3 regions of the Bradyrhizobium sp. GW821-FHT12B03 genome follow, and region 3 is predicted to be linked to each of the others. Evidence: predicted binding sites of a transcription regulator. Region 3 holds the regulator's gene; each other region holds the start of a gene.
What was found. The regulator LexA, encoded in region 3, represses DNA repair genes until DNA is damaged. The targets are predictions, from matches to a motif close to TGTTCNNNNTGTGTTCNG.
Positions count from the first base shown of each region.

Region 1: a site for LexA is predicted at 1,375-1,392, ahead of AC1RUR_RS29065 (single-stranded DNA-binding protein). Genes of this name have one in related genera too.
Region 2: a site for LexA is predicted at 1,028-1,045, ahead of recA (recombinase RecA). Genes of this name have one in related genera too.

Region 1 is NZ_JBXAQU010000018.1:171,532-173,798, reverse strand. Features, by position in the region: gene AC1RUR_RS29070 (DUF2306 domain-containing protein) at 126-524, opposite strand; gene AC1RUR_RS29065 (single-stranded DNA-binding protein) at 725-1,219, opposite strand; gene AC1RUR_RS29060 (outer membrane protein) at 1,683-2,267, shown strand, end outside.
Region 2 is NZ_JBXAQU010000016.1:119,564-121,830, reverse strand. Features, by position in the region: gene AC1RUR_RS26935 (hypothetical protein) at 11-913, opposite strand; gene recA (recombinase RecA) at 1,120-2,208, shown strand.
Region 3 is NZ_JBXAQU010000018.1:31,967-34,233, forward strand. Features, by position in the region: gene AC1RUR_RS28400 (hypothetical protein) at 1-302, opposite strand, end outside; gene AC1RUR_RS28405 (hypothetical protein) at 494-697, opposite strand; gene lexA (transcriptional repressor LexA) at 885-1,586, opposite strand; gene AC1RUR_RS28415 (molybdopterin molybdotransferase MoeA) at 1,763-2,267, opposite strand, start outside.

The DNA of each region.
Region 1 (2,267 bases), 140 kb from region 3:
GAGCCCCTCATAACCACCCTTGCGGGGGTCAAGGGAAGCGCTTTTTCCGACTGTTTTTCCAGAGACTTACGCCCTTCCCGGCACCATCCGGGGCAAGGCCCGAACGAGCCGGGTGGAACCGCCCCTTACGTCCCGAAAATCACGTGGTGCATGATGCGCCCGGGCACCAGCGTGAACAGGCCCGCCACCAGCAGCGCGCCGGCGAAGATGAAGATCATCATCCGCCGGTGGTCGGCCACCCGATGGGTGTGTGCCCGCCAAACCGCCAGCGGCAGCACCACCAGCGTGAAGACCGACAAGAGATGGATCGGGCCGAACGGCCCGACCAGGCGGATCTGGTGGATCCAGAACGACGAGGCGGCGACGATCGCCATCAGCCCCACCCAGATCCAGCCGATCGTCCGGTGCGGCAGCGTGCCCTTGGGGGCGGCAAACTGGACCAGGCCGAGCAGGAAGGCGGCCATCGCGGCGAAGGCATGCAGCGGGATCGCTGGAGCGGCCTCAAGCAGCGGCGCGAGACTCATGCAGGGGCTTCCTCCGATCGACAGATCCATGTGAATAGGATTAACATGAAGTTAATACCATTCACATCAAGGCCCGTCAAAAGGCCTGAGGCCGCACATGAAGCAAGCCCGGAAAAACCGAGCTTTACCCGCCAATTGGTAAGAAATCCTGTCGCTTCACGCGAGCAAGGTGACATCCGGGGCGAAGCGCCCCGCCCGCCTCAGAACGGGATGTCGTCGTCCATGTCGCTGTTGCGGCCACCGCCGCCGGCGGCAACGGCCCGGCGCGGTGCGCTGCTGACGGGACCGGAGGAGCCGAAATCGCCGCCCGGCTCCTCGCCGAAGCTGCCGCCTCCCCCGCCGCCGCGGCCGTCGAGCATCGTCAGGGTCGAGTTGAAGCCCTGGAGCACGACCTCGGTGGAGTACTTCTCGACGCCGCTCTGGTCGGTCCACTTGCGGGTCTGCAGCGCGCCCTCGATGTAAACCTTGGCACCCTTCTTCAGATACTGCTCGGCGACCTTGCAGAGCCCTTCATTGAAGATCACGACGCGATGCCACTCGGTCTTTTCCTTGCGCTCGCCGCTGTTCTTGTCGCGCCAGGTCTCCGAGGTCGCGATGCTCAAATTCGCAATCGGCCGCCCGTCCTGGGTGCGGCGGATTTCAGGATCCTTGCCGAGATTTCCAACCAGAATGACCTTGTTGACGCTTCCCGCCATTGCCGCTCTCCGCTCCGAATGCCACTGAATCTAAAAGGCGGGGTCCGCGCGAAACGGTCCTCTGCCACCCTGTTGAGGCGAACCTATACGCTTGCGAGGTCGGATCAGCCCGTCACCCCTCAGGTTATCCCCATATATAGCATCGCTGGCGGATTTGTTCCAGATTTGTTCTCAGCCCCGACCCACCCCGAACAGGTGCCGAATTACCGGGCAAGGCAGGATTGAAAATTGCACAAGCCGATGAAACCGACGGAACTTTCTCGGGTTCCCCGGAATCGAAAAAATCCCTTAACATTCATCTACTTGACCTCTCTGACATTGGTTGGCGAGTGTGGCATTTCGGAGACGGACTCTGCCGCCGAACCGGGCTATCGTTGCCTCGGAATTAGATCATTTGGGCGTCGCGCCTGATGGCCCGCTTCGGGGATTTCTTGAGAAGCGGACAAGCTTGGGAGAGACCGTAATGAATAAAATCTTGGTGGTTGCATTTGGTGCCGCTGCGTTGGGCTTGGCGGCTCCTGCGAATGCGGCGGATATGGCCGCGCGTCCCTATACGAAGGCGCCGATGGTCGCGCCCTCGCCCATTTATAACTGGACCGGCTTCTACGTCGGTGTTCAGGGGGGCGGCGGCTGGGGCCGCAGCGACGAAACTTTCTTCGGGACTCCCAATACGGCGGTTTTTGCTGGAACGCAGAAGTACGATACCAACGGCGGCTTTGTTGGTGGCGTGTTCGGCTACAATTGGCAGTCCGGCCCGGTCGTCTTCGGCATCGAGGGCGATTATCACTGGGCTGACATCAGCGGCCGTTCTGCCGAGATCAATGCCGGCGTCGGCGACACCTACTTCACGAAGATTCGCGGCTTCGGTGACATCAAGGGCCGTCTTGGCTATTCGACCGGTCCCGCCCTCCTGTTCGTCAGCGGCGGCGCCGCGGTCGGCGACATCCAGCACCGTTATGATGGCGTTCCCGGAAACGTCTTCGTCCAGAACGACTGGCGCTGGGGTTGGACCGTCGGTGCCGGCGCCGAATACATGTTCGCTCCGAAC
Region 2 (2,267 bases), on a different contig from region 3:
CTCAAAGTGATTATTTGGTTTTTTCTGCTGCGCCATCGTTGGACCTCGCCGACGTGATTGTTTGCAGTAGCCGTATGGAGTCACCCTTAAACTTGGAACGCAGTTCCGTTATCGCGGTTTCAATCCTGGAATGCTGGTAATAGAGTTTGCGAAACTCTCCGATTTTAAAATCCGCCTGATCTTGAGTGATCGCGCCATTTGCCGCGGCTTCCCGGATGCGTTGGTCAATTGGCGTCGGAACGTGCGCCTCGAACTTCGACATATCGAATAAGTCGATGTCGTTTCTGTCCATCCCCTGTCGCACGATCTGCTGGATGTCTAACGCCACTTTTTTCCATTCACCCAGCTGCCAGTTGGAATGCTTTATGGCGGTAGGTAAGTTTGCGCTAGGGTAGCCGGACATGAATCCGTTCCACCATTCACCAGCCTTAGTTTCCCGTTCATCGAGTAGTTTGTTGAGTTCTTCGATTTTCTTTTGTTGAACCAGAGCGCGCCATTCTGGGGGTGCGGTCGGCGACACATTAAGCTGGGCTGTTTCTGTCTTGTCGACCAATTCTGTTTTGGCCTCGGCAGTCTGAATCAGCACCAAATACCAAACGCCGAAGGCAGTGAAGCTGATGACACTGATCAGCATTCCAATAACCGGCAACGACATCCTGATCTCTCGTGGTTTGGTGCTCCAGTAAAACACGGCCACCATAGCAAAGAGAATGAATAGCGCTGTTCCTGGTGGGGGATTCAAGGCCATGTGCACGGCCTTTCCAACCCACCCCGGATTGTTCGCCTTCTCGTAGATGAAGTCGAATCCAGTGATTGCGCTGAGTAGGCGCTTGATCGCCGGAATCTCCTCAATAACGATCCAGAGGGAAAACAATCCGATGGCAGCGGTTCTGAAAAAATTCTTAACGGCCATGCCTGCCTCCGCCCGACTCTAGGGCTAGTTGTGGCAGACGAAGATGTACCTGATCTAGATTACATGTTCAGGTATATATCTGCTCGAAATCCGCAAAAGAACATATTGCGAACCTGGAACAAATAGGGTACATTGGTTTTATCGCCGGCCCGCCTCGCCAATCGTTTGTCCCCCTAGCGAATCCTCGCCATAAGGAGCACGACCCAATGTCCGCAACTGCCCTGCGTATCGTCGAAGGATCTTCCATGGACAAGAGTAAAGCTCTGGCCGCCGCGCTCTCCCAGATCGAGCGCCAGTTCGGCAAGGGCTCGGTGATGAAGCTGGGCAAGAACGACCGCTCGATGGACGTCGAGGCGGTGTCCTCCGGTTCCCTCGGGCTCGACATTGCGCTCGGGATTGGCGGCCTGCCCAAGGGGCGCGTCGTGGAAATCTACGGGCCGGAATCCTCGGGCAAGACCACGCTGGCGCTGCACACGGTGGCGGAAGCGCAGAAGAAGGGCGGCATCTGTGCCTTCATCGACGCCGAGCACGCGCTCGATCCGGTCTATGCGCGCAAGCTGGGCGTCAACATCGACGAGCTCTTGATCTCGCAGCCGGACACCGGCGAGCAGGCGCTGGAAATCTGCGACACGCTGGTGCGCTCGGGTGCGGTGGACGTTCTGGTGGTCGATTCGGTCGCGGCCCTGGTGCCGAAGGCCGAGCTCGAGGGCGAGATGGGCGATGCGCTGCCGGGCCTTCAGGCCCGTCTGATGAGCCAGGCGCTGCGCAAGCTGACCGCCTCGATCAACAAGTCCAACACCATGGTGATCTTCATCAACCAGATCCGCATGAAGATCGGTGTGATGTACGGCTCGCCGGAAACCACCACCGGCGGCAATGCGCTGAAATTCTACGCCTCCGTCCGCCTCGACATCCGCCGCATCGGCGCGATCAAGGAGCGCGACGAAGTGGTCGGCAACACCACGCGCGTGAAGGTGGTGAAGAACAAGCTGGCGCCGCCCTTCAAGCAGGTCGAGTTCGACATCATGTACGGCGAGGGAGTCTCCAAGATGGGCGAGATCCTCGATCTCGGCGTCAAGGCCGGCATCGTCGAGAAGTCAGGCGCCTGGTTCTCCTATGACAGCCAGCGTCTCGGCCAGGGCCGCGAGAACTCCAAGGCGTTCCTGAAGGCCAATCCCGACATCACCGCCAAGATCGAGACCGCGATCCGCCAGAACTCCGGCCTGATCGCCGAGCAGATTCTCGCCGGCACGCCCGAGCGCGACGCCGACGGCGAGGAGCCCGCGGACGAGTAAGACTTAACGCGAAAAGTTTTTCGCGAGGAGCGGGCGCTGAGGACGTTGAGTTGCCGACG
Region 3 (2,267 bases):
ACCAGCACGTATTTGCCGTCGGGGAATTCGATCGCGTCGTGATGACGATCGGGAATGTGCGGATCGATCTTGCCGAACTTGCCGACGCGTGAGTTGATCGTGCGCGTCCAGATCCAGCGATTGTCGTAGCGGACGTTGTCGGCGAAGGCGAGCTCCGTTCCCGGCAGCAGGCAGACCGCGACGGACATGTCGGCCTCGGAGGCGAAGCCACGCGTCGAGGTGCCACGGAAGGTTGTCGTGACGATCGTCTCGCCGACCTCTGCGGGGCGCGTCGCGACGGCGTGCAGGCTGTAGTCACACATCGGGTGCTCCTCATTCGGAGATAGCAACCCGCGTCTCTTCCGAGGCGCAGGCCTCTATCAGAGTGGAAGCCCCCAAGCTCTGCTTGGTTGTAGGCAAATCTGCGGCTTGGGTCCGCAGGCTGCCATCACAATATCTTTTTCAAATGCATTGGGAACAAAGCCCACTCCCGTGCATTTCGCGTGCTTCTCCGTCAGCGACCAGCAGGTGCCGACCAGCCTGAATACGGCCAGACCGGTTGCGACGGCTGCGCGACGGCGTTGCGGGCATTGCGGAATTGTTCGCTGGTCATTGCCGGCGACGTCTTGCGGGAATGGTGCGATGGAGCAGCGAAGGCTTGCGACGCCGATGCTGCGATCAGCGCTATCGTGACTGTGCTCAAGACGATCTTGCGCATGGTTGTCTCCCCGGTTTGCGCACAGGCCCGCGAAGCGATGAGTGCTTCGTTGCGGCGCGCCGAGGATCTAGCGCTGGAGAGGTGGCCGGATAATCTGTGCAAAACCAGAAAGACTATCCAGCCGGAGCGGACAATCGTCCGCTCCAATTGCTCGGGTGTGGTTGCCGACTGCCGCCGCGCGGACGGTTCAGTACTTCCGGTAAAGGCCGATCAGCTTGCCCTGAATCTTCACCCGATTGGGCGGCAGGATGCGGACCTCATAGGCCGCATTGGCGGGCTCGAGCGCAATCGAGGCGCCGCGGCGGCGGAAGCGCTTCAGCGTTGCCTCCTCGTCATCGATCAGCGCCACGACGATGTCGCCGGTGTCGGCAGTCTCGTTGCGCTGGATCAGCGCCATGTCGCCGTCGAGGATGCCGGCTTCGACCATCGAATCGCCGCGCACTTCGAGCGCGTAATGCTCGCCCGAGCCGAGCATGTCAGGCGGTACGCTGATCGTGTGGCTGCGGGTCTGCAACGCTTCGATCGGCGTGCCGGCCGCGATGCGGCCCATGACAGGTACCGCGACGGGGCGCTCGCCGTCGTCCACGGGCGCGCTGGAGCTCGTTCGCACCTTGCCGAGATTGCCTTCGATGACGCTCGGCGTGAAGCCGCGACGACTGCCGGCGGCGGCCTGGAGCTCGGGCAGCTTGATGACTTCAATCGCGCGGGCGCGATTGGGCAGTCGCCGAATGAAGCCACGCTCCTCCAGTGCGGTGATCAGGCGATGGATGCCCGATTTCGAGCGCAGGTCGAGCGCGTCCTTCATCTCGTCGAAGGAGGGCGGCACGCCGCTTTCCTTCAGACGCTCACTGATGAACCGCAGAAGCTCGTATTGTTTGCGCGTTAGCATCTCGACCAAAGTCCCCCGGTTGATGTCGTTCGATTCCGAGACGTTCAATTCAGCGATAAGCCGCTAGATGCTCGAAACAAATCATGAACGGACACTATATGTTCGATACATGTTCCGCAACTGCTTAATTTACCGTGAACGCGACAAAGTTCGCGGAACGCACGTGTCCGCAGCGTTCAGACGGGCAGCAGCAGCACCTCGCAAGGCGAGCCGGCCTCGGCCTTCGGCGCGAACGGCGCGCGCACGAGAAGTGCCTGTGCCGCAGCGAGATTCGCAAGCAGCGAGGAATCCTGGTTATTGACGGGAAGGGCGACGAGCGTGCCGTCGTCGCGGCGCTCCAGGCGCGCGCGCAGATAGTCTTCGCGCTGGTCATTGGCTCCGACATCGCGGCCGAGCACGGCGCGCTCGCGACGGTGATGAATCATCTGTTGGCCCGACAGAGCGCGAATCAGAGGCACCATGAACAGGAAGGCGCACACATAGGAGGACACGGGATTGCCGGGCAGGCCGATCACGCGCATCGGCCCCAACCGCCCGTGCATCATCGGCTTGCCCGGCCGCATCGCGATCTTCCAGAACGCCATCGCGATACCTTCGTCCCTCAGCGCCTGCTGGACCAGATCGTGGTCGCCTACCGAGGCACCGCCGGTGGTGATCAGGATGTCGGCGCCGCTCTCGCGG